Eleftheria terrae: one gene and its partners. The protein of the gene in region 2 interacts with the protein of the main gene of each other region in a pairwise test. Links are inferred from orthologs where the notes say so. Each region holds a gene or a part of one and is shown on either strand. Other genes may lie near its edges. The genes, in order: N7L95_RS16270, dnaA and nadE.

Region 1 (9,943 bases), 180 kb from region 2 along the record:
ACCCAGCGACCCCTCCAGGCCACGGCAGGCACCCGGCGCGGACGCGGAGCCGGCGGCCGACGAGGACACCGGCTTCTTCTCCACCATCTTCCAGGAGCGCCTGGACGACAGCCAGGCGCTCACCAGCTGGCAGAGCCGTGCCCAGCAGATCGGTGCCCGGGCGCACGACCGCACCGACGGTGCCGAGCGCTTTGCCGCGCTGTGGGGGGTGGACCGCTATGTCGCCGCCCTCGGCAGCGAGGAGCTGGTGCGCATGAGCACCTACCTCGACTTTGTCGAGATCGACGCCGGCCAGGAAGTGATCGGCCAGGACGAGCAGGGCGACTACATGCTCATCGTGCTGGCCGGCACCCTGGCCGTGGACCGCGTGCAGCCCTGGGGCGGCCGCGTGCGGCTGGCCGAGGCGCGCCCGGGCGACATGCTGGGCGAGATGTCGCTGCTGGACGCCGGCTCGCGCTTCTCGGCCTGCACCACGCTGACGCCCTGCGTGCTGGCGGTGGTCGATGCCCAGGGGCTCGACGCCATGATCATGCAGGAGCCGCGCCTCGGGCTGGCGCTGCTCGCCTCGCTGGCGCGCCGCCTGTCGTTGCGCCTGCGGCAGGTGAGTGCGCGGCTCAGCGCGGTGCTTTCGCGCGGCTGAGCAGCGCGGCGCTTCGCTTACAGTTCTTCTCGAGATCCTCTCCGCTCTCGCTCTCCTTCAACCGGACCGACGCATGGAAAGAGACCAGGCTTCCAAATTCATCAACGACCTGCTGCGACTGATGGTCAGCCGCAACGGGTCCGACCTCTTCCTGACCGCCGAATTTCCGCCGGCCATCAAGGTGGACGGGCGCGTGACCAAGGTGTCGCCGCAGCCGCTGACCGGGCAGCACACGCTGGCCCTGGCGCGTTCCATCATGAACGACAAGCAGGCGGCCGAGTTCGAGCGCACCAAGGAGTGCAACTTCGCGGTGGCGCCGCAAGGCATCGGGCGCTTCCGCGTCAACGCCTTCGTGCAGCAGGGCCATGTGGGCCTGGTGATGCGGGTGATCCCGCAGACGCTGCCCGACATCGACACCATGGGCCTGCCCCAGGTGCTCAAGGAAATCACGATGACCAAGCGCGGCCTGGTCATCCTGGTGGGCGCCACCGGCTCGGGCAAGTCGACCACGCTGGCGGCGATGGTGGACTACCGCAACGAGAACTCCTACGGCCACATCATCACCATCGAGGACCCGGTGGAGTTCGTGCATCCGCACAAGAACTGCATCGTCACCCAGCGCGAGGTGGGCCTGGACACCGACGGCTGGGGCCAGGCCCTGAAGAACACGCTGCGCCAGGCGCCCGACGTGATCCTGATGGGCGAGATCCGCGACCGCGAGACGATGGAGCACGCGGTGGCCTTCGCCGAGACCGGCCACCTGTGCATGGCCACGCTGCACGCCAACAGCGCCAACCAGGCGCTCGACCGCATCATCAACTTCTTCCCGGAGGAGCGGCGCGCGCAGCTGCTGATGGACTTGTCGCTCAACCTCAAGTCCATGATCTCGCAGCGGCTGCTGCCGCGCCAGGAGGGCAAGGGCCGGGTGGCCGCGGTCGAGATCATGCTCAACACGCCGCTGATCTCCGAGCTGATCTTCAAGGGCGAGGTCGCCGAGATCAAGGAGATCATGAAGAAGAGCCGCGAGCTGGGCATGCAGACCTTCGACCAGTCGCTGTTCGACCTCTACGAAGGCAATGCCGTCACCTACGAGGACGCGCTGCGCAATGCCGACTCGGTCAACGACCTGCGCCTGCAGATCAAGCTCAACAGCAACCGCGCCCGCAGCTCCGACCTGGCGGCCGGCACCGAGCACCTGACCATCGTCTGAGCGGCCGCTTCCCCTGCCGCCGCCGCACCCCGGGCCCCGGTGGCCCCGGGGCCGGCCCCCTCGTTCCAAGGACTGCCATGAACAAGAAGAGCTACGACCCCATCGCGCCCCACCGTGTCGCCTTCCTCGGCCTGGGGGTGATGGGCCACCCGATGGCCGGCCACCTGGCCCAGGCGGGCCACCAGGTGACGGTCTACAACCGCAGCGCGGCCAAGGCCGAGCAATGGGTGCAGCAGTACGGTGGCCGCCTGGCGGCGACACCGGCCGAGGCGGCGCGCGGCGCCGACCTGGTGTTTGCCTGCGTCGGCAATGACGACGACCTGCGCAGCGTCGTGCTGGGCGAGCAGGGCGCTTTCGCCGGCATGTCGGAGGGAGCGGTGTTCGTCGACCACACCACCGCCTCCGCCGACGTGGCACGCGAGCTGAGCGGCCTGGCGGTCTCGCGTGGCCTGCAGTTCATCGACGCGCCCGTCTCCGGCGGCAATCTGGGTGCCGTCAACGGCGTGCTGACCGTGATGTGCGGCGGCGACGCGGCGGCCTTTGCCCGCATGCAGCCGGTCGCGATGGCCTTTGCCAAGGCGGTCACCCTGCTGGGCGAGAGCGGCGCCGGCCAGCTGGCGAAGATGGTCAACCAGATCTGCATCGCCGGCCTGCTGCAGGGCCTGAGCGAGGCGGTGGCCTTCGGCCAGAAGGCCGGGCTGGACATGGAGGCGGTGCTGGCCGTCATCGGCAAGGGGGCCGCCCAGAGCTGGCAGCTCGACCATCGTGGCCCGACGATGGTGCAGGACCGCTTCGACTTCGGCTTTGCGGTGGACTGGATGCGCAAGGACCTGGGCCTGTGCCTGGACGAGGCCCGCCGCAACGGCGCGCGCCTGCCGGTGACGGCCCTGGTGGACCAGTTCTATGCCGAGGTGCAGGCCCAGGGCGGCGGCCGCTGGGACACCTCCAGCCTGGTCCGGCGCCTGCGCTGACCCCCCTGCAGCGGCCGCCCCTTCCCCGGTGCAGCACCGCCAGACGGCAAAAAGGCTCCCGGGGGAGCCTTTTTTTTGGGCGCGCCGCGCTGGGCGCGACCGCCTATTGCGCGGTGCCGCCCTGGGTCGAGCCGTTGCCGGCGTTGGGCGAGGTGCGCTTCACGATGCCGGCCAGCTCGTCTTCGCTGATGGTCTCGAAGACCTTCACCACCTTCATCACGCCGCCGACACTGCGTGCCAGGTCGGAGGCGCGGGCGGCTTCGCGTTCGGTGACGCGGCCCATCAGGTAGACAGTGCCGCGCTCGGTCACCACCTTGAAGGCATTGGCCTGCAGGTCGCGCGCGTCAACGAAGGTGGCCTTCACCTTGCCGGCCAGGATCACGTCGCTGGAGCGCGAGCTGAGCGAGCTCTTGGCGGTCACCGCGATCTCGTTGACGATGGAGCGCACGTTCTCGATGCCGGAGACCGCCTGCTCGATGGCCTGGCGGTCCTGCTCGGTGGGCGCCTCGCCGGTGAGCAGCACCATGCGGTTGTAGCTGTTGGCGTTGATATGGACACGCTCGCCCATCGCCTCGCGGATGCGGTTGACCGCCTTCAGCTCGATCGCCTGGTCTTCGATCTGGGTGCCCGAGGTGCGGCGGTCGATCGCCAGCATCACGCCGCCCACCATCGCACCGCCGACCAGCAGGGGGGCGCAGCCGGGCAGGGCGGTCAGCAGGGAGGCCGCGGCCAGGCCGACCAGAAGGGGCCGCTTGAAAACATCGATCGTCATGCGTGGTCCTGCTCTCCGAGCAATTGGGTGTCGATGGCGTCGCACAGACAGTGCAGCGCCAGGATGTGGACTTCCTGGATGCGGGCGGTGCGCTCGTGCGGCACGCAGATGTGCACGTCGGTCTCGGCCAGCAATTCCTTCATGCGGCCGCCGCCGCGGCCGGTCAGGGCCACCACCGTCATCTCCTTGTCGTGCGCCGCCTGCACGGCGGCCAGCACGTTGGCGGAATTGCCGCTGGTCGACAGCGCGAACAGCACGTCGCCGGGCTGGCCGAGGGCCTGCACCTGCTTGGAGAACACCTGTCCGAAGTCATAGTCGTTGCCGACCGCCGTCAGGATCGAGGTGTCGGTGGTCAGCGCGATGGCCGGCAGGCCGGGCCGCTCCCGCTCGAAGCGCCCGACGAATTCGGCCGCGAAGTGCTGTGCATCGCTGGCCGAACCGCCGTTGCCGCAAATCAGCACCTTGCCGCCGGCGGTCAGGCAGCCCAGCACGGCCTGCGTCGCGTCCGCGATGGGGCGCGCGAGCAGGTCGGCCGACTGGTATTTGAGGTCGGCGCTTTCGAAAAACTGTTGTTGGATGCGTTGTTCGAGCATGGCTGCCGATGATAAGTCACCCGTGAGTGACTCCCGCGCTGCGCGGCGGTTCCGGCGCGGCGGGATCACTCGGCCATGAAGGCGGCCTGCAACCACTGGAGCCGCTCGCCGTCGATGGCCACCACGTCGAAGCGGCAGGGCGGTGGCGCCGGCAGCCGCAACAGGAAATGGCGGGCCGCCAGCACCAGGCGGCGCTGCTTGGCCGGCCCGACGCTGGCGGCGGCCCCGCCATGGCGGGCATTGCGCCGCTGCCGCACCTCGACGAACACCAGCGTGCCGTCGCCGCTGCGCAGGATCAGGTCCACTTCGCCGGCCGGGCGGCCGGGGCCGCCGGCAACGCGATAATTGCGCTGCACCAGCGTCAAGCCCGCCCGCTGCAAGAAGGCCAGCGCGCGATCCTCCCCCCTCTCACCCGAGCGTTGATCCGTCGTGACCATCGAGGCCTCATCGTCCTTGTTGCTGCAGGCTGCCGCACAGGCCGCCGGCGCGCAGCAGTATCCCTCCGGCGCGCTCTACGTGGTCGCCACCCCGATCGGCAACCTGGCCGACATCACGCTGCGCGCCCTGCATGTGCTAGGCCTGTGTGATGCGGTGGCCTGCGAAGACACCCGCCACACCGCCGCCCTGCTGCGCCACTACGGCCTGGAGCGGCCCCTGCTCGCGGTGCATGAGCACAACGAACGCGAGGCGGCCCAGGCGGTGCTTGCGCGCCTGGCGGCCGGGGAGCGGGTGGCCTACGTCAGCGACGCCGGCACGCCGGCCGTGTCGGACCCCGGCGCGCGCCTGGTCGCAGCCGCGCGTGCCGGCGGCTACCGCGCGGTGCCGGTGCCCGGCGTCAGCAGCGCCACCGCGGCGCTGTGCGTGGCCGGCGACCCGCAGCCGGGCGGCTTCTGCTTCGTCGGCTTCCTGCCAAGCAAGGCCCGCGAGCTCGAGCAGGCCCTGCAGGCCGTGGCGGGGCGTGTTGAGGCACAGGTGCTGTTCGAGGCGCCGCACCGCATCGAAGCCCTGGCCCGCGCACTGGCGGCCGCCTGCGGCGAGCGCCGGCTGACGGTGTGCCGCGAGCTGACCAAGCAGTTCGAGCAGGTCGATACCCTGCTCGCCAGCGCACTGCCCGCCTGGCTCGCCGAGGATGCCAACCGGCGCCGCGGCGAGTTCGTGCTGGTGCTGCATGCGCAGGATGCGCCGGCCGCCGATGCGCTGGCCCAGGCCGAGCCGGTGCTGGTCGCGCTGGTCGAGGCCTTGCCGCTGAAGCAGGCCGTGGCGCTGGCGGCGCAACTCACCGGCGCGCCGCGCAATGCCCTCTACGAGCGCGCGCTGGCGCTGCGCCAGCAGGCGGGCGATTGAGCCAGGGCGGCTGACGCCTCAACGCCGCTCGACCACCATCGGCACCAGCTTCAAGGCGTCCTGCAGCCGCAGGGCGGTGCTGGCGGCTTCGGCGCGTGTCGGGTACGGGCCGGCTTGCAGCCGGAACAGCGCGGTGTCCTCGAAGATGCCCAGGACCGGCTTGAGCCAGTCCAGTTCGCCGCTGACGCGGCGATGGAAGCTCTCGGCACCCGAGCGTTGCCGGAACACCCCCAGCTGCACCCAGAAGCCCGTCGGCGCGGCTTCGCCCGGTCCCGGGCCCGTCGTGGTGGCACTCGCCACCACGGGGGCGGGCGTTGCGTTCTCCACCACGGCCGCAGCCTGGGGGGCCGGTGCGGCCGCGGGCGCTACGGGCGGAGCGGCCGCGGGCGGCTCCGCCGGGGGAGGCGCCGGTGGATCGGCCGCGACCGGCTCGCTGCGGGCGACCGTGGTCGCATCCGGCGGGGCCTCGCGGCGCCAGGTGCCGGCACGGATCTCGCCGTGCGTGAGGCGCTCCACCTCCACTTCGGCACTGCCACGTTTCAGGAAACCGAGCTTCAGCGCGGCCGCGTAGCTGACATCGATGATGCGCTTGCTGTGGAAGGGGCCGCGGTCGTTGATGCGGACCACCACCTCGCGTCCGGAGGCCACATGCCGCACCCGCGCATAGCTGGGTATCGGCAAGGTCGGGTGGGCGGCCGACATCGCGTACATGTCGTAGACCTCGCCGCTGGAGGTGCGGCGGCCGTGGAACTTGCGGCCGTACCAGGAGGCGATGCCTCGCTCGCGGTAGGGCCGGTCCTCGACCACCGGGACATAGTCGCGTCCGGCCACGCTGTAGGGGCGGTTCGCGGCGCGGGCCAGCGGCTCGACGCGGGGCTCGGCATCCGGCAGGTTGGCCAGGCCGGGCGGGACGTTGTCGCCGGGGCCGTCGGCACCCGGCGCACTGGCCGGCCGCTTCGACGGGCCGGGGCCGGAAGCGCAGCCGACCAGGGCGAGCAGGGTGGCCGCCGCCAGTGCGGAGGCGAGCCGGCACAGCCGGCGCGGCGGGAAAACAGGCGAATCAGACATGGCGCGAGCGTAAACGAGCCGGCGCAGCGCATTCCAGCCACCGCCCGGCCAGCGCGTCAGCGCTTGTGAACGATTGCCGCCTGGCCGCCCTGGCGTGGCGCGAGGCAGTGCGCCAGGCAGGCTGCCGGCGGCGTGCGGGCGGCCGTCGAACGTTCCGCAACCTTCTTTACGGCCAGCAGCGGCAGTGCCCGTCCGGGGCGCCGGCACCCTGGGAACGGCAACTGCTGCAAGCCGGCGGTCAACAACGGAAAGGAGTGCAACCGTGCCCAGCCCTGCTTGCGGCCGCCCCGCGTGGCCACGGAGGACCGCCGATGCTTGAGTGGATCATCCAGGTCATCACCGAACATGGCTACTTGGCGGTGCTGCTGCTGATGTGCGCCGAGAACCTGTTCCCGCCGCTGCCGTCCGAGCTGATCATGCCGTTCGCCGGCTTTGCCGCTGCCCGCGGCGACCTCGGCCTGGCGGGGGTGGTGGCCAGTGGCACGCTCGGCTCTTTGCTGGGGGCGCTGCCCTGGTACCTGGCCGGCCGCCGCCTGGGCAGCGAGCGCCTGCGGCGCCTGGCCGAGCGCCATGGCCGCTGGCTGGCGGTGTCCGCCGAGGACCTGGACCGGGCCGAGGCATGGTTTCAGCGCCATGGCGCGGCGGTGCTGGTGCTGGGGCGCATGGTGCCGGGGGTGCGCACGCTGGTGGCGGTGCCGGCCGGGCTGGCGGCGCTGCCATGTCGGGCCTTCCTGGCCTGGTCGCTGCTGGGCTCGCTGCTCTGGACCAGCCTGCTCACGGCGGCCGGCTACCTGCTGGAAAGCCAGTTCGAGGCGGTTGCCGGCTGGCTCGATCCGGTGGCCAAGGCGGTGTTGGCGGTCCTGCTGCTCACCTACCTCGTCCGGGTGCTGCGCCTGCGCCGCCGGGGTGCTGCCGGCTCAAACGCTGGCCGGGGGTGAGCACGTCGATTCCCTGCCAGGCAGCGGCACATGGCGATGGACCTCCCGCGCCAGCGCGGCGAGGTCCATCGGCTTGCTCAGGTAGGCGTCCATCCCGGCATCGCGGCAGGCCTGCTGGTCGGCTTCGGTCACGAGCGCGGTGGCGGCAATGATGGGGAAGTGCCGCAGCTGGCCAGCGGCCTGGCGGCGCCGCAGTTCCCGCGTCGCATCCAGGCCCGAGAGACGGGGCATCATCACGTCCATCAACACGCCGTCCGGGGGACATGCCTGGCAACGGTCCACCGCGGCCTGGCCGTCATCCACCACCTCGACCTCGTAGCCCAGCACCTTCAGCATCTCGCAGAACAGGTGCTGGTTGACCTCGTTGTCGTCGGCCACCAGCAGGCGCGGGCGGCTCTCGGCGGAGCCGCTCCCGGCGCGCTCGTGGGGCGCCGGCGCTGCCGGCCGTGCGGCATGCCGCGTCAGCCCCACCAGCTGACCGGGGCTGAGCGGCAGTGGCAAGGTGAGGACGTCGCCCGGCATCGCCGCAGCCGCATCGGTGTCTTCCTGCAGCGGCGAAAACACCATGGCGGTGCCGGGGCCCAGGTGGCGACGCAGGCGGGTGAAATCCGCCGCCGTCACGCCGAACATCGGACAGCCCAGCGCCAGGGCGGGCGCCGGCTCCGGCTGCGGTGCGTTCAGTGCGTCGCAGGCGTCATCCACCGTGCCGAGCACGCGCACATGCCAGCCCAGCCGTTGCAGCCGGCGGGCGAGCGATTCATAGACGACCGGTGGCTGGCCGATGAGCCAGGCCTCCGCGCCCCGGGCGTCGGGCGGGTCGCGCGGCTCATGCGGGCCATTCCCGGGCTGGCAGTCGAGGTGGAAGTCGGCACGGACCAGCAGGCCTTCGCCGGGCAATCGATCGACCTGCAGGTGCCCCTGCAAGGCGTCGCAGGCTTCACGCACCTGCCACAGGCCGTCGATCTCGGCCGGCCCTTGAGGCGCCTGGCCGGGCGCTGCCAGGGCGGAGAAGAACGAGCTGTCAGCCTGCAGGCCCGAGCCGGCGGCCGCCACCTGCAGCTGCAGCCGCAAGCGGTCTGGCGCGCGGCGATCGCCCTGCACAGAGAAGAACACGCTGCCCTGCCGCGCCGCGTCGATCGCCCGGCCCACCAGGTAGTGCGCCACCCGCTGCACCAGGGCGGCATCGGCCGCCTCGGTCTGGGGCCAGTCGCCTTCATAGTCGAAGAAGAACTGCACCTGGCGTGACAGCGCCCTGGACAGGTGGTCGCGGCCCACGCGGGTCAGCATTTCGCTCAGGTCGACAGGGGAGTTGGCATCCGCTGGCATGGAGGTTCTCTGGAGGGCCGGCTAGGGGGCCCGGTGCGCCGGGCGGCCGGGTGGGCCTGCTTCCCGGCAACCAAAGCAAGTGACATACCTGTGCTGTGGCCGGGACGCCGGCGCGCGCTGGGCGCCACGGCCGTCGGGCGGGGTCGGGTGATGATGCAGCCGGGCGCAGGCGCCTCAGTCCAGGCCGCCGCGCCGGCTGTATTCGCTCCACGCGAGCCGGGCAGCTTCCTGCAGGTGTTGCGGTGCGCGGCTCAGCTGCAGATGGCAGATCCAGTGCTGCAGGCCGTCATCGACTTCCGACGACCACTGGTCCTCGCGTGCGAACTGCGCCAGGGCGCCGACTCCGTCAGTGCGGCCGGCCTGCAGGGTCAGCCAGCGGCCAAAAAGGCGTTTGCGGGGAGTCGTGTAAGCCATCGAGAAAGCGCCGGGAGGTCAAAAAAGGTGGCGCAGTGTCCCACCGGCGCAAGCTGCTGGCTGTAGGCCAAGCGCTGACACGAGGGCGTCGCCGCGCAAGGCGACGGTGTGCCGGCGCTGCGCAGCGTGCGAACAGCGGGAAAGGCGGAAGGGCGCGGCAAGCGGCACCGTTCAGGCCGGCCGCCTGTGATCAACCGACAGGGGCGGCGTTGTGCAGACGACGAGGGCGTCTGGCAAGAAGGTGGCGCGCCCGGCTGGGATCGAACCAGCGACCCTTGGCTTCGGAGGCCAATACTCTATCCACTGAGCTACGGGCGCAAAGACGCATATCTTAACCGCTAAAGTGGTTTGTGCATGACGCAACCGCACTTTGTCGTTGCAACGGGCAAGTCGGCGCCCTCGACGTGTCACGGGCGCGACGGCGGTGCACCCTATCCGGCTGCCAGAGGGCGGCCCGTATAATCCCGAGGTTTTGCAGCGCGGATGCCCGCCCCACCAACATACGCTCCCGCAGTCGAGGATTTGAGCCCATGAGCGACAAACACAACGCCCACGACGAACACGACGGCCCGCACGAGGGCCCGATCAAGACGCCCAAGCAATTGATCGTTGCGGTCATCTTCTCGTTCCTGGTTCCCATCGTCGGCATCTTCCTGCTCGTCACCTT
Region 2 (9,882 bases):
ATCAGGGACAGGTAGCGGCCTCGCTCGGGCGTGCCGACCGCGGGCGCCAGGCGGGCCTCTGGGTATTTCTCGGCAAGGTAGAGGCAGATGGCCGGGCATTCGAAGACCCGCACGTCACCATCCACCAGGGCCGGCAGCTTGCCGGCAGGGTTGATCTTCAGGAACTCCGGCGTCTTGTGCTCGCGTTTCTGGAAGTCGATGTGCACCAGCTCGTAGTCGGCCTGGCACTCATCGAGCATCCATTTGGCAATGGTGGCCCGGCTCTGGGGGTTGTAGTAAAGCTTCACTGGCGGCTCCCGGGTGGCGAAGGGTGGGGCGCGAACCGGCAGATGCCGGTTCACTGCCTGCACCACATGATGTCACGCGCCTCCCGCCGCTGCACCGGGCTGGCGGCCGGTGGGCGCCGCCGTGCCGCTGCTTTCAGGGCATCACTGCGTGCGCGCCCACCGGGCACGCCGGACGCGCCATGCCGGAGGGTGGCGCCGCCTTGACGCAGTTGCGGCCCTCCGCCTTGGCGCGGTACATCGCGGTGTCTGCCCGGTGCAGCAGGTGGGACAGCGCCTCCCCGGGTGATTCAAGCAGGGCCACGCCGATGCTCACCGTCAGTGCCAGGCGCCGCTCCTCGTGGTGAAGCTGCAGGGCCGCCACCGTTTCCCGCAGCCGCTCGGCCACCGCCATGGCGGCGGCCAGGTCGGTGTCGGGCAGGACCACCGCAAACTCCTCGCCGCCCAGGCGGCCCAGGCAGTCGCCACTGCGCAGGGCCGGCACGCAGGCCTGGGCGATGGCCTGGATGACACGGTCGCCGGCGAGGTGCCCGCAGCTGTCGTTGATCGCCTTGAAATGATCGATATCGAGCATCAGCAAGGCCAGCGGATGGCCATGGCGGCTGGCGCGGCGGATCTCGGCATGCCCGGTGGCCAGCAGGTGGCTGCGGCTCGCCACGCCAGTGAGCGGATCCCGCGCCGCCTGGTGCTCGAGCCGGGCGATGAGCTCCTCATTGCGCAGTCGCAACTCGGTCGCTTCGGCCGTCGTCTGGTGGATCTTCAGCGCCACCCACAGCATCAAGGTGCTGTAGAACAGCCCCAGCAGCGCCAGCCCCAGGCTGAAGGCGCCGTCGCTGAACAGCGGCGGCAGCAGCAGGGCCACGAAGGGGATGGCCATGTCCATCAACAGCAGGTCGCGGTGCGGATTGCTCATGGCGGCCGTCAGCGAGATCAGCCCCAGGTGGATCAGCATCGTGAAGATCAGGCTGCTGAAATCGGTCGGCACCCAGCCCCAGACGACGACGGACGACCAGACCAGCATGTGGGCCCCATGCGCCATGCCGATGCGGCGCGCCCAGCGCCGCTCCTCGGCCGGCGTCGCATTGGCGGCGCGAAAGCGGTGGTAGCAGGTGATGTAGCCGGCAATCACCGCCAGCTCCACGGCGCCGAAGACCAGCGCCTGCCAGGTGGGCAGCCAGCGCGTGAGCAGCACCGCGGCCATCACCGCAAGCGGTGGCGCCAGGTACTTGTCGGTGAGGTGGTTGTCGACGTAGAGGTGCAGCTGGGCCAGGCGGATGCGGGCGCGACGTTCGACATCAGCCGCTGGCTGTGGCAGCACGGGGATGCCGGGCGGTGCTGGCAGCCCGGCCCTGGCGGCAATCGTTGGATGGTCCGGGAGGCGCACCGTGGTGTAAGGTGGGGAATGCGAGGTGTCAAATTGTGAAGGATCGGCCAGGGGGGTGAAGCTGGCAGGGATGACAGAGCGGGATGCGTCGGTCGGCACGGGTGGCCGCCGGGTCGGCAGCGACTCGCCGTGCACGGGCCAGCGCAGCGGCACGACGGCGGCTCGTGCATCGAATGGCGGCCCGGCAGCGGCGCCTGGCCGTCGGACTGCCACGCCGCCGGCATTTGGAGGTAAGGTGAGCGCCTTCATCGGCCGGCGCTAGCCCGGCCATCCAGCCAGCCCTTCGCGGTACCCACATCGTGAGCTCACTCCAACGCAGAACCTTCCTCGCTGCCGCCCTGCTGGGCGGCGCTGTGCTGACCGCCTGTTCCGAGCGCGATGCGCCGCCGACCGCGGCCGCCACGCCCCCACCCACGGCTGAAGAGGCCTACAAGCTGGCCGCCGGCGCTACCGGCGTGCAGGTGGGGCAAGCGATGGCGGCCAACACGGTCTATGTCTTCTTCGACCCGCAATGCCCTCATTGCGCCACCTTGTGGGCGGAATCCAAGCCCTTGCTCGGGCGGCTCAAGATGGTATGGATCCCGGTGCAATTGCTGGGCGCACAGTCGATGCCGCTGGCAGCAGCCATCCTGTCTGCACCGCAACCCGTCGAGGCGATGGAGCGGCACGAGGCCCAGGTGGCCCAACGGGCCGCACTGTCCGCACCCGCGCCCGACGAGGCGACCCGCGCCAAGGTGGAAGCCAACACCGAGCTGTTCAAGAAACTGGGCGCCGAGAGCGTGCCCATGCTGTACTTCCGCCACGCCACGACCGGCCAGTACGGCTCCCACTCGGGCGCGCTGCCGACCGCACAGTTGCAGCAGCTGGTGGGGGTGTGACGCCGGGGCCGGCACGGCCGGCGCAGGCCCTTGCCGTTGGAGCCGGTCTCGCCCGGCTTTCCGCGGCGCCTGGCACCCGGGCACTGAGGGCAGCGAAGTCGCCCGGCTGCCCGGCTGCCCGGCTGCCCGGCTGCCCGGCTGCCCGGCTGCCCGGCGAACGGCGAACGGCGAACGGCCAGAGGCCTGAAGCGGCCAGCGGGGCAGGTCGGCCCTTGAAGCAGGGCTTCAGTGCCTGGCAATTCGGTGCCTGGCAAGCATGCGCGCGGCTCGACGACCGCGGCCTTCCTTCACCCGTCAAACGCAGCACGTCCGCGTCCGTACCCGGACTCGACCCCGGGCCACCCCGGCCTGCGTGTCAGCCGCCCGGCCACCGGCACAGGAACATCCGGGGACGCGCAGGACGCGCTGCCCGGCAGGACGCCGCGCGACAACGGTCGGCTGTGCCCCGGAAGCGGGTGGCTGCCTTGTCGCCCCCAAGCTCGATACCAGCCGCAACAGCGACACCGGGCGGGTGTATTCGTGCACCACAAGCGGCCCTTGAGCGACCAGGCCGCCCTGGCCGCCACGTGCGGCCAGGACGCCGAACCGTCCCATGCGAACGCCGGTGTCGCACCCGGCGGCGGCCTCACACGTCGATGTTCGCCGCCCTCAACGCATTGCTCTCGATGAACACCCGGCGCGGCTCCACCTCGTCGCCCATCAGCATCGTGAAGACCCGGTCTGCCTCGATGGCATCCTCGATCTGCACGCGCAGCAGGCGGCGCACGTTCGGATCCATCGTGGTTTCCCACAGCTGCTCCGGGTTCATCTCGCCCAGGCCCTTGTAGCGCTGGCGGCCCACGCTGTTCTCGGCCTGGCCCATCAGCCACTGCATCGCTTCACGGAAGTCGCGGACCTTCTGTTCCTTCTGCTTCTCGCCTTCGCCCTTCTTGATGACCGCGTCCTCGCCCAGCAGGCCCTTGAAGGTCTTGCCGGCCGTGCTCAGCACCTCGTAGTCGGCCCCATGCACGAAGTCGGCGTTGATCACGCTGCTCTTGATGTTGCCGTGGTGCTTGCGGCTGATGCGCAGCACCCACTTGTCGAGCCGCGCGTCCAGCTCGGCCGCCACCTCGGCGCCGTGCAGCGCGCCCTTGAGCGCCACCGCGGAGGCCTCGGCCTGCTCCGGCGTGTCGAGGTTGATCTCGGTGCCGCTGGCCAGCACGCGCAGGGCTTCGGCATCCATCCAGTTGCCCAGGCGGGCGATGACGTTCTCGGCCAGCACGTACTTGCGCGCCAGCGATTCGAACGCCTCGCCCTTCAGCACGGTGCCGTTGACCCCGGTGTGCAGCTCGGCATCGGTCAGCGCCACGCGCAGCATGAAGCCGTCCAGCTCGTGGGCGTCCTTCAGGTACTGCTCGTGCTTGCCCTGCTTCACCTTGTAGAGCGGCGGCTGCGCGATGTAGATGTGGCCACGCTCCACCAGTTCCGGCATCTGGCGGTAGAAGAAGGTCAGCAGCAGCGTGCGGATGTGGGCGCCGTCGACGTCCGCATCGGTCATGATGATGATGCGGTGGTAGCGCAGCTTGTCCGGGTTGAAGTCGTCACTGCCATTGCCCGCGCCGGTCTTGCCGATGCCGGTGCCCAGAGCGGTGATCAGCGTCAGGATCTCGTTGCTGCTCAGCAGCTTCTCGTAGCGCGCCTTCTCGACGTTCAGGATCTTGCCGCGCAGCGGCAGGATCGCCTGGAACTTGCGGTCGCGCCCTTGCTTGGCGGAGCCGCCGGCCGAGTCGCCCTCGACGATGTAGATCTCGCAGAGCGCCGGATCCTTCTCCTGGCAGTCAGCCAGCTTGCCGGGCAGGCCCAGGCCGTCGAGCACCCCCTTGCGGCGGGTCATCTCGCGGGCCTTGCGGGCGGCCTCGCGGGCACGGGCGGCCTCGACGATCTTGCCGCAGATGATCTTTGCGTCGGTCGGGTTCTCCAGCAGCCAGTCGTTCAGCAGGCGGCTCACGATGTCTTCCACCGGGGCGCGCACCTCGCTGGACACCAGCTTGTCCTTGGTCTGGCTGCTGAACTTGGGCTCGGGCACCTTCACGCTCACCACGCAAGCCAGGCCTTCGCGCATGTCGTCGCCGCTGACTTCGACCTTGGCCTTCTTGGCCAGTTCGTTGTCCTCGATGTACTTGTTGATGACCCGCGTCATCGCCGCCCGCAAGCCGGTCAGGTGGGTGCCGCCGTCACGCTGGGGGATGTTGTTGGTGAAGCACAGCACGTTCTCGCTGTAGCCGTCGTTCCACTGCATCGCCACTTCGACGCCGACATTGGTGTTCTGCTCGCTCACCTTGTCGCCCTGGGCATGGAAGACGTTCGGGTGCAGGATCTTCTTGCCCTGGTTGATGAAGTCGACAAACCCTTTCACGCCTCCGGCAAAAGCGAAGTTGTCTTCCTTCGCGTTGCGCTCGTCGACCAGGCGGATCTTCACGCCGTTGTTCAGGAAGCTCAGCTCGCGCAGGCGCTTGGCCAGCACGTCGTAGTGGAAGTCGACGTTGGTGAAGATCTCGTCGTCGGGCAGGAAGTGCACCTCCGTGCCGCGCTTCTCGGTCTCGCCGATGATCTTCATCGGGCTGACCTCGAAGCCGTCGCGCTGCTCCAGCACTCGGTCTTGCGGCACGCCCTTGCGGAACTCGATGAAGTGCACCTTGCCTTCGCGGCGCACCGTCAGGCGCAGCCACTTGCTCAGCGCGTTCACGCAGCTCACGCCCACGCCGTGCAGGCCACCCGACACCTTGTAGCTGTTCTGGTTGAACTTGCCGCCCGCGTGCAGCTCGGTCAGTGCGATCTCGGCCGCGCTGCGCTTGGGCTCGTGCTTGTCGTCCATCTTCACGCCGGTGGGGATGCCACGGCCGTTGTCGATGACGCTGATCGAGTTGTCGGTATGGATGGTGACGACGATGTCGTCGCAATGGCCTGCCAGTGCTTCGTCGATCGAGTTGTCGACCACCTCGAAGACCAGATGGTGCAGGCCGGTACCGTCGGAGGTGTCACCGATGTACATGCCCGGCCGTTTGCGCACGGCCTCCAGGCCCTCGAGGATCTGGATGCTGCCTTCGCCGTAACCGGTGTCGGCCGGGGCAGGGGCTGCCGTTTGCAGGGGGTGGTCGTTGGCTTGATCGCTCATGAGGGACTCGATTCTATCGGGCGGAGCCAGGCGCTTCGGCACGTTGGCTCCTTGCAAAAACGCTGAAGCGGGCCGGCGGCCCGCTCAAGTGGGTGGCTGCTCACGGTGCCCGGCCACCCCCGGGCACTCAGATCCGCATCGGCATCACGACGTACTTGAAGCCGGCCTGCTCCGGAATGGTGAGCAGGGCCGAGCTGTTGGCGTCCTGCAGCTCCACCTGCACCATGTCCTGGCTCATGTTGGCCAGCGCATCCACCAGGTAGGTGACGTTGAAGCCGATCTCGATGGTGTCGCCGCCGTAGTCGATCTCCAGCTCCTCCTTGGCCTCTTCCTGCTCGGCATTGCTGGAGGCGATGCGCAGCAGGCCCGGCTCGATGTTCAGGCGCACGCCCTTGAACTTCTCGCTGGTCAGGATGGCAGCGCGTTGCAGGCTGGCCAGCAGCGGGGCACGGCCCAGGATGACGCTGTTGCGGTGGTTCTTCGGGATCACCCGGTTGTAGTCGGGGAACTTGCCCTCCACCAGCTTGGTGACGAACTCCATGCCGCTGAAGCTGAACTTCGCCTGGTTGCCGGCAAAGCGCATCTCGATCGGCGTGTCCTCGTCCTTCAGCAACCGCTGCAGCTCCAGCACGGTCTTGCGCGGCAGGATCACTTCCTGGCGTGGCATCTCCACTTCCAGCGTGGCGCTGGCCAGCGCCAGGCGGTGCCCGTCGGTGGCCACCAGGGTCAGCTGCTGGCCTTCGGCCACGAACAAGATGCCGTTGAGGTAGTAGCGGATGTCATGCACTGCCATCGCGAAGTGCACTTGGCCGATCAGGCTCTTCAGGGTCTTCTGCGGCACGCCGAAGGCGGGACCGAAGTCGGCGGCCTCCTGCACCAGCGGGAAATCCTCGGCCGGCAGCGTCTGCAGCGTGAAGCGGCTCTTGCCGCCTTGCAGCGTCAGCTTGTTCTGCGCCGCGGAGAGCGACACCGTCTGGTCGGCCGGCAGCGACTTCAGGATGTCGATCAGCTTGCGGGCGCCGACGGAGGTGTTGAAGCTGGCAGCGTCGCCTTCGAACTCGGCCGTGGTGCGCACCTGGATCTCGAGGTCACTGGTCGTGAACTCCACCTGGGGACCGGTCTTGCGGATCAGCACGTTGGCCAGGATCGGCAAGGTGTGCCGCCGCTCCACGATGCCGGAGACGGCTTGCAGCGCGCCAAGCACTTTTTCCTGAGGTGCCTTCAAGACAATCATATGAACCTCTTAGATTGGTAGCCGTAGTAGGGTGGCCGGGTTTTTGTGGACAACGCTATTTTGTCTTGCCGGATCAAGGCTCTAGCCTGATGACAACCGTGTGCAGCGCACCCGGGGCAGCCGGTGCGTACAAAGACAACAACTTTGCGGCGTCTGTCCCGCCTGTGGACTTCTCTTCACTTGTTCGACAGTTGTCCCCAACCTTGTCACTTGACCCCTGCGCTGCTTCGGTGCCATGCGATGCGGCCAGGCGGGCAGCGGCCCTCTGGCGGCCACCGGGCCGACAGGCTGTCGCCTTCCTTCCGGGTGCTCGCGGCAGAAGCTCAGCCGCCGCGTCCGACCACATTCCAAGGGGGTAGGGTACCCCTGCAGCCTTGCGGTGCGTGGCGAGCCTGTAAGCCCCCCGCGTGGGCAAGCCGGCGATGCGGCAAGTCTCCTGTTCTCCCTCGTGTCCCGGCTGGCCGGGCGGTGCGCGGCCCGGGCGGCGCATCGGCGCTGCGAGGCCAAGTCCGTCCCGGATGCCTGAGATGCTTTCAACACAATGGTATGAACTTTTTAGATTGGTAGTCTTAGTAGAGGCGCCCGCTTTTTGTGGACAACGCTATTTTGTCTTGTCCGCTCAACGCTTTAGCACGATAACAACCTTGTGCAGCCGGCCCCGGTTTGCACAAGGACAGACCGACAACAACTTCTGCCCCGGCGCGTTCTCAGTGGACATGTCCCCGGTTGTTCGACACTTGTCCCCAGCTTTTTCACTCGACCGAAGGCGCCCCTGGGTGCTCGAGCGGTTGCACCCGGAGCGCGCCGGCCTCAGCCCTTGAGCGTTTGCTCAAGCACGTGCAGCTGCTGGTTGAGTTCGGTGTTCTTGGTGCGCTCGCCGCCGATCTTGCGCACGGCATGCAGCACGGTGGTGTGGTCGCGGCCGCCGAACAGCTCGCCGATCTCGGGCAGGCTCTTCTGCGTCAGCTCCTTGGCCAGGTACATCGCGATCTGGCGGGGCCGCGCGATGCTGGCCGGCCGCTTCTTGGAGTACATGTCGGCGACCTTGATCTTGTAGAAGTCGGCCACCGTTTTCTGGATGTTCTCCACCGAGATCTGCCGGTTCTGGATCGACAGCAGGTCTTTCAGCGCCTCGCGGGCCAGCTGGATGTTGATTTCCTTGTGCGAGAAGCGCGAATAAGCCAGGATCTTGCGCAGGGCGCCTTCCAGCTCGCGGACATTGGCGCGCACGTTCTTGGCGACGAAGAAGGCGACGTCTTCCGGCATCACCGCCGCTTCCGCCTCCGCCTTCTTCATCAGGATCGCGACGCGCATCTCCAGCTCCGGCGGCTCGATGGCCACGGTGAGGCCCGAGTCGAAGCGGGAAGTCAGGCGTTCGTCGATGTCAGCGAGGCCCTTGGGATAGGTGTCGCTGGTCATGATGATGTGCGCCCGCTTGGCCAGCAGTGCTTCGAAGGCGTTGAAGAACTCCTCCTGCGTCCGCTCCTTGCCGGCGAAGAACTGCACGTCGTCGATCAGCAGCAGGTCGAGCTGGTGGTACTTGGCCTTCAGCTCATCGAAGGTCTTGCGCTGGTAGTTCTTGACGACGTCGGTGATGAACTGCTCGGCATGCAGATAAAGGATGCGGGCGTTCGGGTTGTCGGCCAGCAGTGCATTGCCCACCGCGTTCATCAGGTGGGTCTTGCCCAGGCCCACACCACCGTAGATGAACAGCGGGTTGTAGGTGCGGCCGGGCGCCCCGGCCACATGCAGGGCCGCGGTGCGCGCCATCTGGTTGGCCCGACCCGGCACCAGGGTGTCGAAGGTCAGGCTCGTGTTCAGGCGGCTGCGGGCAGCCGCCGACACGATGGGCGGCACCTGGGGCGCCGCCACCGGATGCGCGATGGCGGGCGCCGCCGGCCGCGGCGCCACGGCGGCATGGCCCGGCGCAGGCCGGCCCGGCATCATGTACATCTCCGTGGGGGCGGGGGCCGGACGGGGCGCCGGGATGGGCATGCCCTCGCGCGGTGCCAGTGACAGCTCCAGCTTCACCGGCTCGCCCGCCAGGTCGGCAAGCACCGTCTCGATGCGGGGGGCGTACTGGTTGCGGATCCAGTCCAACTTGAACCGGTTGGGGACGCGCACGGACACCACCTGCCCCGCCTCTGCCTGCGAGACGACGCCGGCGGGCAGGGGGCGGATCCAGGTGTTGAATTGCTGTTCTGGCATCTCCGCCGCGAGTCGCTCACAGCAGCGTTGCCAAAGATCGAAGCTCATGTATTGTGGAAAACTCTTTTCTGGAGCGGCGCGATTCTACCCTCCAGACGACAGTTGCACGCAAGTTATCCACAAGGCTGTTCACTGTGTGAACCCCTGCACGTCACTGAGCCTTGCCGCCTAAGTCGTTGACCGCAAAGGGTGATTTTGCTGTAATAGAGGGTTTCCCGAATTCGGGGTTTCGTGTTGTCCGGCCACAGGCGTGTTGCGGGTGTTGCATGTAGCGATGCGCGCAGCGATGTTTGCGGTTTTCGGATGCTCAGGCCGGGTTCGGAAACCCCGAGCCCGCCAACAGCGGGCTTCAGTTTGAGCTTCCCGGGCGGCATGCGAAGTCCGGGGGACTTGCTTTCAAGCCCTGACGGGCCTGCTTACTTGCCCTGACCACTCCTTGCCGAGTGCGGCCGGGCGCACGAGGAATCGAGAACATGAAACGCACCTACCAACCCTCTAAGGTTCGCCGCGCCCGTACCCACGGTTTCCTGGTCCGCATGAAGACGCGCGGTGGCCGCAAGGTCATCAACGCTCGCCGTGCCAAGGGCCGCAAGCGCCTGGCCGTCTAAGGCCGTCGGGCCGGGCGACGTCACGCAGGGCGCCTACTCGTGCTGCCGCGCGGCGAGCCCATGAGCCGAGCAGCCGCCATCCGGCGGCTCAAGCAAAAAGCCGACTTCGAGCGGGCGCTGTCTGCCGGTTCG
Region 3 (9,859 bases), 1.1 Mb from region 2 along the record:
CGAGGTGTAGTTATAGGGGATCTCGCGCAGCCGCGGCGATGCGTGGGCCGCATCCAGGTCGGCGGCGATGTCCTTGAGGGGGAGCGGGGCGTTCAAGGGGGCTCCGGGCGCGTGGGGGCGCGGTTGTAACGGCACTTAAACAGCAATCGTACCGCAGTGCAGCAGCTGCCCCCCGCACCGGGGCTTCTGCAAAAGTGCTTTGACCAAATGCTTCAGAGCTTCTGCAGTTGCCGAACCACTTCGTAATTTGGCTACTTAGTTAGCTGTCACTACAGCAACTACATAGGTAACCACTTGAGAAGGACTCGGGAAAACCTGAATGATGGCTGTAGTTCGGCTTCCTTAGCATGCCTGCACACCGGCTTGCCGCCCTTGCCCCGGGAGCCGACGCCGGTGCCGCGCCGGGCGGCCGCCAGTCCGCACCCACGAACAAGGAAGACACTTAGATGCCGACCCCTCCGTCCGCCTCACCGAGGCGTGCCCCCATGCCGCTGCTGTCGCTCACCGCCGCCTTGCTGCTGGCCGCCTGTGGCGGCGGCTCGGGCTCGGACCCGCAGGAGCCCGGGCCCGGCACGCCGCCCCCCGCCGAAACGCCTGCCGAGCTGGCCTTCTGCAATGCCAGCAGCACCGAGACTGTCCTGCACGCGGTGCCGGGCTCGGTGCCCGCCGTCGTCGGCACGCCGGACATCGAGACCGTGCGGGTGCACTACAAGCGGCGTGATGGCCAGTACCAGCGCTGGGGACTGCACCTGTGGGACGGCAACGGCATCGACCGCAGCCGCCTGCCGCTGCAAGACACCGAGCTCAACCAATGGGGCCAGCCGGTGCCGCTCAGCAAGATGCCCGGCTACACCGTCGACGGCGACGAGGCGGTGTTCGACATCCCCGTGCTCAACCCCACGGCCGACGCGCAACGCCAGGCCCTGAGCTTCATCATCCATGGCTTGCCGGGCGCCGGCAATCCGGGTGTCGACGACAAGGACGGGCGCGCCAGCGACACGGTGGTGCGCTTCGCCAACCTGAAGATCGAGGGCCGCGTGGGCCATGTCTGGGTGCTGCAGGAAGATGCCACCGTCTACCCGGCCGAGTCCGACATCGGCAAGCTGCAGCTCGGGCAGGCCAGCGCCGTCTGGCTGAACCGGCGGCTGCTGCAGTGGCCGGGCCAGGCCGCGGAGGGCACCTACAAGCTCTACCACTCGGCCACCGGGCAAATTGTGATCAACCGCGGCGCGCCGGTGCAGGGGGCTGACGGAGCGCTGCCCCTGCAAGCCGGTGCAAGCGTGCCGGCCCCGGCGGCGGAGCGCTTCAAGTACGTGGCAGCCGGCCCGATCCTGAGCGTGGGCGAAGCCGATCTCGCGCGCCTGGCGGGCCTGCGGTCCCACCAGCTCGTGCTGGTGCGCGAGGATGCCGGAGGCCGCGCCCTGGATGCCACCAGCACGCAGATCGCCGGTGCACTGGACGACCAGTTCGCCAGCGCGGCCGAGGTGCACGACCTGGGCGCCACGCCCGGCACCCCCGCCACCACCCTGAAGCTGTGGGCGCCGACCGCGCAGCGGGTGCTGGCCTGCGTGTACGACGACGGCAGCGCCGCAGCCCGCCAGGTGATGCCGATGCAGCGCGATGCGGCAACCGGCGTCTGGAGCCTGTCCGCCGCCGGCGACCTGGGTGGCCGTTACTACACCTACCTGGTGGAGGTGTTCGTCAACGGCGTCGGCGTGGTGCGCAACCGCGTCACCGACCCCTATGCGGTGAGCCTGACCACCGATTCCAGGCGCGCCTACATCGCCGACCTGAACGCGGCAGCCCTCAAGCCGGCCGGCTGGGATGAGCATGCCGCTCCCCGCCTGGCGGCGCAGGTCGACATGTCGATCTACGAGCTGCATGTGCGCGACTTCTCGATCAGCGACGACAGCGTGAGCCCGGCCCACCGCGGCAAGTACCTGGCCTTCACCGAAGCCGGCTCCAACGGCATGAAGCACCTCACCGGCCTGGCCCGCGCCGGCCTGACCGATGTGCACCTGCTGCCGGTGTACGACCTGGCCAGCGTGCCGGAAAGCGGCTGCACCACGCCGGCGCTCTCGGCCGACACGAGCGACTCCGCCGCCCCGCGCGACGCCCTCAAGGCCGTGAAGGACAGCGACTGCTACAACTGGGGCTACGACCCCTTCCACTACACCGCGCCGGAGGGCAGCTACGCCACCGATGCAGCCGACGGGGCCCGGCGCGTCCTGGAGTTCCGCCAGATGGTGCAGGCACTGCATGCGGCCGGCCTGCGGGTGGGCATGGACGTGGTCTACAACCACACCTTCGCCGCTGGCCAGAACGCACGCTCGGTGCTCGACCGCATCGTGCCCGGCTATTACCACCGCCTGGGCGCCCAGGGCGCGGTGGCCGACTCGACCTGCGGCGGCTGCGGCAACACCGCGACCGAGAACACCATGATGGCCAAGCTGATGATCGATTCGGTGCGTACCTGGGCCACCCAGTACCGCATCGACTCGTTCCGCTTCGACCTGATGGGCCACCAGCCGCGGGCGGTGATGGAGAAGCTGAAGGCGGAGGTGCGGGCGGCCACCGGCCGCGACATCCACCTGATCGGTGAAGGCTGGAACTTCGGCGAGGTGGCGGATGGCGCCCGCTTCGTGCAGGCCTCCCAGCTGTCGCTCAACGGCAGCGGCATCGGCACCTTCAGCGACCGGGCGCGCGACCGCATTCGCGGCGGCGGCTGCTGTGACGACGGTACGGCCTTCAAGCGGCAGGGCTGGGTCACCGGCCTCTTCTACGACCCGAACGAGTCGGCCAGCGGCCACACCGTGGAGGAGCTGATGGACCATGCCGACCTCATCCGCCTCGGCCTGGCCGGTTCCCTGCGCAGCTACAGCTTCCAGGCCCGCGACGGCAGCGTGAAGCGGGGCGACCAATTGCGCTACGGCGACGTGCCGGCCGGCTACGCCAGCGCCCCGGACGAGGTGGTGAACTACTACGAGAACCACGACAACCGCACCTTCTGGGACGGACTGGCCGCCAAGCTGCCGAAATCCACCAGCCTGGAGGACCGCGTGCGGGCCCAGGCGCTGGCGGCGGCGCTCAACAGCTTCAGCCAGGGCATCGCCTACTTCCATGCCGGCAGCGACGTGCTGCGCTCGAAGTCGATGGACAGCAACAGCTACAACTCGGGCGACTGGTTCAACCGCCTGGACTGGAGCTACGCCACCAACCACTTCGGCACCGGCCTGCCGCCCAGCGGCGACGAGGCGCTGGCCCGCGAGACGCTCGCACCGGCCCACCTGGCCCGGCTGCGGGCCGGGCGGCCCCAGATCGAGCAGGCCCGCGACATGTTCCGCGACCTGCTGCGCATCCGCGCCAGCAGCGCACTGTTCCGCCTGCGCAGCGCCGCCGAGGTGCAAGCCCGCCTGCGCTTCCACAACACCGGCCCGGCGCAGCAGCCGACCGTCATCGCCGGCCACCTCGACGGCCGCGGCCTGGACGGCGCGGGCTTCGACGACGTGCTGTACCTCATCAACGTCGACAAGGCCACGCATACGCTGACGATCGCGCCCGAGAAGGGCAAGGCCTATGGGCTGCACCCGGTGCACCTCGACGGCGCCGACCGCCGGCCCGCCGAGCAGGCCGCCTACGACGCGGCCACCGGCGCCTTCACGGTGCCGCCGCGCACCGCGCTGGTGTACGTGGTGAAGCGCTGAGACGGGCCCCTGGGGCACACCCTGAGCCGCACCGGGGGCGGCTCGCATAGCATCGCCTGGCCCGCCACGGAAAGAAGGAGTCCAGACGATGTTCGTTGCCATCCGCCCCCTGGCCTTGTGCCTGTTGCTCGCTGCGGCCGGCGCACCGCGGGCCGAGCCAGCCCCCTCGCTGGAGCCGGCCGTGCTGCAACTGCTGGACGAGCGCATCGCTGCCGCCACGCCGCACCTGGTCGAGTGGCGTCGCGACATCCATGCCCATCCCGAGCTGTCGGGCCAGGAGCAGCGCACCGCCCGGCTGGTGGCGGCCCACCTGCGCCGGCTCGGCCTGGAGGTGCAGACCGGCATCGGCGGCACCGGCGTGGTGGGCACGCTGCGGGGCGAGCTGCCCGGCAAGACGGTGGCCCTGCGGGCCGACATGGACGCCCTGCCGCTGCAGGAAGCCACCGGCCTGCCTTTTGCCTCCCGCGCCACCGGCATGCACCAGGGCCAGGCGACGCCGGTGATGCACGCCTGCGGGCACGACGGCCACACCGCCATCCTGATGGGCGTGGCCGAGGTGCTGGCTGGCCTGAAAGCCCGCCTGCCCGGCACCGTGCGCTTCATCTTCCAGCCTGCCGAGGAAGGCCAGCCCGACGGCGCGGACAGCGCGCCCGGGCGCAGCTGGGGCGCCAAGGCCATGGTGGAGCAAGGCGCGCTGAAGGACGTGCAGGCCATCTTCGGCCTGCACCTCACGGCCAACCTGCCGCTGCACACGGTGGGCTACCGCAGCGGCCCGCTGATGGCGGGCTCCGACGGCCTGCGTATCGTGGTCAACGGCCGCGGCACCCACGGCTCGGCGCCGTGGACCGGGGTGGACCCGGTGCTCGCCGCGGCCCAGATCGTCACCGGCCTGCAGGCGGTGGTCAGCCGCCAGCTCAACATCACCCAGGAGCCGGCGGTGCTGACCATCGCGTCCATCCACGGCGGCAACCGCAACAACATCATCCCCGACTCGGTGGAGATGCTGGGCACGCTGCGCACCTTCGACGAAGGGATGCGGGCAGATGCCAAGCAGCGCATCACGACGACCGCCGAGTCCATCGCCGCCGCCAGCGGCGCGCGGGCCAGCGTGAGCTTCAGCCCCACCGCCTACAGCGTGACGAGCAACCCGCCGGCCCTCGTCGACGCGATGCTGCCGGCCTTGACCCTGGCTGCGCGAGGCCGGTTGACGACGGTGCCCAAGATCAGCGGGTCGGAGGACTTCTCCGAGTTCCAGAAGGTGGTGCCGGGCTTCTTCTTCGTGCTGGGCGCCACGCCGGCCGGCAAGGAAGCGGCGAGCGCGCCGGCCAACCATTCGCCGGCCTTCGACTTCAACGAAGAGGCCCTGCCGACCGGCGTGCGCCTGCTGTCGGTGCTGGCGCTGGACTTCCTGCAGCGGCAGAGGTGAGGCGGGCCGGCATCGCCCCGTGTCGGTGTTTGGCCGATGGCGCGGCCGCCGCGTCGCGGCGAAGCTCGGCGATAGCACGAACCCGCTCCAGGAGGACCTCATGCCCCATCCGCTCGATGACGTCGTCGGCTTCATGAAAGCGCAGGAACTCCGGCTGGTGACCGCCGAGTCCTGCACCGCCGGCCTGATCGCCGCCACCCTGGCTGACGTGCCCGGCGCCGGCGCCCTGCTCGAGAGCGCCTACGTTGTGTATTCGCCCGAAGCCAAGCAGCGTTGCCTGGGCGTGCGGCCAGAGACCATCGAGCACCACAACCTCACCAGCGAGGAAGTGGCCCGCGAGATGGCCTGCGGCGCGCTGCGCCAGAGCCCGGCCAACGTGGCGATTGCCAACACCGGCGTGGCCGACGCGGTGGACGACGACATACCGGCCGGCACCCAGTGCTTCGCCTGGGCGTTCCGCGACGAGAATGTGCCGGACAAGCTGCGCGTTTTCTCGGAAACTCGCAGGTTCGACGGCAGCCGCAACGAGGTTCGCCAGCGCAGTGCCGAATACGCACTGCAGCGGCTGCCCTTCCATCACGGCCAAGCCGCCGGCCGGGCCGGCTGAGCGGCGGCCCTTGCCCACCTCACTCCAGGGAGAACCCATGTCTTCAGAGGCCAGCCCCCCGCAAGCCCCCGCACCCCACGTGCGCCAGGCCGAGATCGCCCGAGCGCTGGAAGTCGCCCCGACCTTCGATCCGGCACAGGAGATCGAGCGGCGGGTCGCCTTCCTGGCCGACTACACCCGCCAGGCGCGCGCCCGCGCGCTGGTGCTGGGCATCAGCGGCGGTGTGGATTCGACGGTCGCGGCACTGCTCGCGCAACGCGCCGTCGAGCGCTTGCGCAGCGAGGGCCACGAGGCCCGCTTCATCGCCATGCGGCTGCCCTATGGCGAGCAGCGCGACGAAGCCGACGCCCAGCGTGCGCTGAAAGTGATCGGGCCCGACGAGACGCTGACCGTCAACATCAAGGCGGCGGTCGACGGCATGGCGCAGGCGCTACGCGAGGCCGGCGTGACCTACCGCGACGCGGCGCACGAGGACTTCGTGGTCGGCAACGTCAAGGCACGCCAGCGCATGATCGCGCAGTACGCGGTGGCCGGCGCGCGGGGCGGCCTCGTGATCGGCACCGACCAAGCCGCCGAAGCCTTGATGGGCTTCTTCACCAAGCACGGCGACGGTGCCGCTGACCTGACCCCGCTGACCGGCCTCAACAAGCGCCGTGTGCGCGCCCTGGGGCAGGCGATGGGCGCGCCCGACGAGCTGGTCTACAAGGTGCCGACCGCCGACCTGGAGTCGCTCTCGCCGCTGAAGCCGGACGAGGCCGCCTTCGGCGTCACCTACGAGCAGATCGATGACTTCCTCGAAGGCAAGCCGGTCTCGCACGAGGCCGAGCTGATCATCCTGCGCACCTACGATGCGAGCGCGCACAAGCGCGCGCTGCCGGCCACTCCCTAAGCCGGGGCGTCCCCGGGGTGCCACCCGGGCCAGCGGCATCGCCGGCCAGCTGCTGGACAGTGCGCCTGCCGCACATCACCGGCAGGCAGGCGGTGCAGGGCGTCGCGACCCGGGTCGCCGGCCACCGCTGCGCCAGGGGGCTCGAATGCCGGCAAGCCGGCGCCAAGGCCGGCATCCCCGGGGAAGGGGCGGTGCTTCCGCGCCGCCGGCACCGGATCGCCACTGGGGCTAACCCGCTTGCCAGCCGGCAGCGATCCGTCAATAAACGGCGCTGTCATGAACCGCCCCTACCCTGTGCGGTTCATTCATCGACCAGGGGGCCTCAGCGGCCCCGCGTTGTGCTGGAGCCGTACCGATGAGATGCAAAGCCGCCCTGTGGGCGACCGCCCTGGCCGGGGCCCTGACCTCGGCCCCCGCCGTTGCGCAGACCGAGATCCAGTGGTGGCACTCGATGGGCGGAGCGCTCGGCGAATGGGTGAACGACCTGGCCCGGCAGTTCAACGAAAGCCAGCGCGACTACCGCATCGTGCCCACCTTCAAGGGCAGCTACGACGAGGCGATGACCGCGGCCGTGGCCGCCTTCCGGGCCGGCAATGCGCCGCATGTGCTGCAGGTCTTCGAGGTGGGCACCGCGACGATGATGTCTGCCAAGGGCGCCATCAAGCCGGTGGCCGACGTGATGAAGGAAGCCGGCCAGCCCTTCGATGTCACCGCCTACGTGCCTGCGGTGGCCGGCTACTACGCGGCGGCCGACGGCCGCCTGCTCAGCTTCCCGTTCAACAGCTCGACCACCGTCTTCCACTACAACAAGGACGCCTTCAAGGCCGCCGGCCTGGACCCCGCCCAGCCACCCCGCAGCTGGCCCGAGGTGGCGCTGGCCGCGGCCAAGCTGAAGGCGGCCGGCCACAAGTGCCCCTTCACGACCAGCTGGATCAGCTGGACCCAGCTGGAAAGCTTCTCGACCTGGCACAACACCGAGTTCGCCACGCTGCGCAACGGCTTTGGCGGCACCGCGGCCCGGCTGAGCTTCAACTCTCCGCTGCACGTGCGGCATTTCGAGAACCTGGCCAACATGGCCAAGCAGGGCCTGTTCGTCTACAAGGGGCGCGGCAATGCGGCCGACGCCACCTTTGTCTCCGGCGAGTGCGCGATGATGACCGGCTCCTCGGGCCTCTACGGCAACATCAAGCGCAATGCCAAGTTCTCGGCGGGCATCGGCACCCTGCCCTACTATCCGGACGTACCCGGCGCGCCCCAGAACACCGTGATCGGCGGCGCCAGCCTGTGGGTGATGGCCGGCAAGAAGCCGCAGGAATACCAGGGCGTGGCGCGCTTCTTTGCCTTCCTGTCGCGGCCCGAGGTCGCGGCCGCCAGCCACCAGCGCACCGGCTACCTGCCGGTCACGACGGCGGCCTTCCAGCTGACCGAGAAGGCCGGCTTCTATGCGCAGAACCCGGGCACCGACGTGGCGGTGGCCCAGATGATCCGCAAGACCACCGACAAGTCGCGCGGCATCCGGCTCGGCAACTTCGCGCAGATCCGCACCATCCTTGACGAGGAAACCGAGCAGCTGTGGGCCGGCCGCAAGTCGGCCAAGGAAGCGCTGGACAGCGCCGTCAAGCGCGGCAACGAACAGCTGCAGCGCTTCGAGCAGGCGAACCGGCGTTGAAGGCGTGGGCACCGGCCGCCTCGCTCGGGCGAGCCGGCCGGACTGCCCGCTGCCTCGCCCGCTTCCCTTTGGCAGGCAAGGCCAAGCGCGCCGGGCCGCCGGGGATGACGATATAAGGACCCACACGACCCCGCCTCACCGCAAGACCGATGGAAAAACGTGTCCGGTTCCGATCCAGGTGGCTGCCCTGGGCGCTGATCGCGCCGCAGATGGCGGTCGTGCTGGTGTTCTTCTTCTGGCCGGCGGCCCAGGCGCTCTACCAGAGCGTGCTGTCGCAGGACGCCTTCGGCCTGTCGGTGGAATACGTCGGCGCGGCCAATTTCGAGCGGCTGTTCGCCGACGAGGGCTACCTGCAGTCCTTCAAGACGACCGCGCTGTTCTCGCTGCTGGTGGCGGTCTGCGGCCTCGCCTTCGCACTGCTGCTGGCGGTGCTGGCCGACCGGGTGGTGCGCGGCGCCGCGGTGTACAAGACCTTGCTGATCTGGCCCTATGCGGTGGCGCCGGCGGTGGCCGGGGTGCTGTGGATGTTCCTGTTCGCGCCCTCCATCGGCGTGGTCAGCCATGCCCTGGGGCAGCTGGGCATCCAGTGGAACCACCTGCTCGATGCCGGCGACGCGATGGCGCTGATCGTCATCGCTGCGGTGTGGAAGCAGATCTCCTACAACTTCCTGTTCTTCCTGGCCGGGCTGCAGTCCATCCCGCGCTCGCTGATCGAGGCGGCCGCCATCGACGGCGCACGGCCCTGGCGGCGCTTCTGGACCATCGTGTTCCCGCTGCTGTCGCCCACCACTTTTTTCCTGCTGGTGATCAATGTGGTGTATGCCTTCTTCGACACCTTCGCCATCGTCGATGCAGCCACCCAGGGCGGGCCCGGCAAGGACACCGCCATCCTGGTCTACAAGCTCTACCACGACGGCTTCAAGGCGATGGACATGGGCGGCTCGGCGGCACAGTCGGTCATCCTGATGCTGATCGTCGTCGTGCTCACGGTGCTGCAGTTCCGCTATGTCGAGCGCAGGGTGCAGTACTGACGATGAGGGAGACACGCTGCCATGGTTGAACGCCGGCCGGTCCTGACGGCGCTGTCGCACCTGGTCCTGGTGCTGGGGGTGCTGATCGTCGCCTTTCCGGTGTGGGTGACCTTCGTCGCCTCCACCCACAGCGCCGAGCAGATCGCCCAGAGCCGGCCGCTGTCGCTGCTGCCGGGCACGCATTTCCTCGACACCTATGCCCGGGCACTGTTCGGCGGCATGGGCGAGTACGGCGGCATGAAGGCGCCGGTGGGCCGCATGATGTGGGTCAGCTTCGTCAGCGCGATGATCATCGCGGTGGGCAAGATCACGATCTCGCTGCTCTCTGCCTTCGCGGTGGTGTACTTCCGCTTTCCGCTGCGGCAGCTGTGCTTCTGGATGATCTTCGTCACGCTGATGCTGCCGGTGGAGGTGCGCATCGGCCCCACCTACGAGGTGGTGAGCCAGCTGCACCTGCTCAACAGCTACGCGGGCCTGACGGTGCCGCTGATCGCGTCGGCCACCGCGACCTTCCTGTTCCGGCAGTTCTTCCT

What was found.
Region 1: the proteins of dnaA (region 2) and N7L95_RS16270 interact in binary tests that used the Escherichia coli proteins (3 or more experiments, as listed by UniProt). The link is inferred for Eleftheria terrae from one-to-one orthologs.
Region 3: the proteins of dnaA (region 2) and nadE interact in binary tests that used the Escherichia coli proteins (3 or more experiments, as listed by UniProt). The link is inferred for Eleftheria terrae from one-to-one orthologs.

The regions. Positions count from the first base shown.
Region 1 is NZ_CP106951.1:3,670,872-3,680,814, forward strand. Bases 2,389-5,364 are described here. They hold N7L95_RS16270 (phosphoheptose isomerase), read right to left. Parts: upstream 4,187-5,364; coding sequence 3,590-4,186; downstream 2,389-3,589. Other genes in these bases: N7L95_RS16260 (NAD(P)-dependent oxidoreductase), read left to right, coding at 2,389-2,821; N7L95_RS16265 (BON domain-containing protein), read right to left, coding at 2,925-3,593; N7L95_RS16275 (YraN family protein), read right to left, coding at 4,252-4,623; rsmI (16S rRNA (cytidine(1402)-2'-O)-methyltransferase), read left to right, coding at 4,622-5,364. In the rest of the region: N7L95_RS16250 (cyclic nucleotide-binding domain-containing protein), read left to right, coding at 1-640; N7L95_RS16255 (PilT/PilU family type 4a pilus ATPase), read left to right, coding at 714-1,850; more of N7L95_RS16260, read left to right, coding at 1,928-2,388; more of rsmI, read left to right, coding at 5,365-5,530; N7L95_RS16285 (septal ring lytic transglycosylase RlpA family protein), read right to left, coding at 5,549-6,598; N7L95_RS16290 (DedA family protein), read left to right, coding at 6,910-7,536; N7L95_RS16295 (response regulator), read right to left, coding at 7,516-8,862; N7L95_RS16300 (hypothetical protein), read right to left, coding at 9,037-9,276; N7L95_RS16310 (c-type cytochrome), read left to right, coding at 9,807-9,943. UniProt on the Escherichia coli protein: Required for the timely initiation of chromosomal replication via direct interactions with the DnaA initiator protein.
Region 2 is NZ_CP106951.1:3,484,754-3,494,635, forward strand. What follows is about bases 6,968-9,882. They hold dnaA (chromosomal replication initiator protein DnaA), read right to left. Parts: upstream 9,191-9,882; coding sequence 7,745-9,190; downstream 6,968-7,744. Other genes in these bases: rpmH (50S ribosomal protein L34), read left to right, coding at 9,616-9,750; N7L95_RS15470 (ribonuclease P protein component), read left to right, coding at 9,811-9,882. Outside these bases: N7L95_RS15435 (glutathione S-transferase family protein), read right to left, coding at 1-287; N7L95_RS15440 (GGDEF domain-containing protein), read right to left, coding at 421-1,821; N7L95_RS15445 (thioredoxin domain-containing protein), read left to right, coding at 1,968-2,546; gyrB (DNA topoisomerase (ATP-hydrolyzing) subunit B), read right to left, coding at 3,172-5,700; dnaN (DNA polymerase III subunit beta), read right to left, coding at 5,828-6,934. UniProt on the Escherichia coli protein: Plays an essential in the initiation and regulation of chromosomal replication. Binds in an ATP-dependent fashion to the origin of replication (oriC) to initiate formation of the DNA replication initiation complex once per cell cycle.
Region 3 is NZ_CP106951.1:4,549,980-4,559,838, reverse strand. Bases 4,809-7,700 are described here. They hold nadE (NAD(+) synthase), read left to right. Parts: upstream 4,809-5,774; coding sequence 5,775-6,626; downstream 6,627-7,700. Other genes in these bases: ugpB (sn-glycerol-3-phosphate ABC transporter substrate-binding protein UgpB), read left to right, coding at 6,982-7,700; N7L95_RS20380 (CinA family protein), read left to right, coding at 5,231-5,737; N7L95_RS20385 (amidohydrolase), read left to right, coding at 4,809-5,130. In the rest of the region: N7L95_RS20395 (DUF3683 domain-containing protein), read right to left, coding at 1-96; N7L95_RS20390 (alpha-1,6-glucosidase domain-containing protein), read left to right, coding at 486-3,704; more of N7L95_RS20385, read left to right, coding at 3,793-4,808; more of ugpB, read left to right, coding at 7,701-8,295; sn-glycerol-3-phosphate ABC transporter permease UgpA, read left to right, coding at 8,445-9,326; sn-glycerol-3-phosphate ABC transporter permease UgpE, read left to right, coding at 9,348-9,859. UniProt on the Escherichia coli protein: Catalyzes the ATP-dependent amidation of deamido-NAD to form NAD. Uses ammonia as a nitrogen source.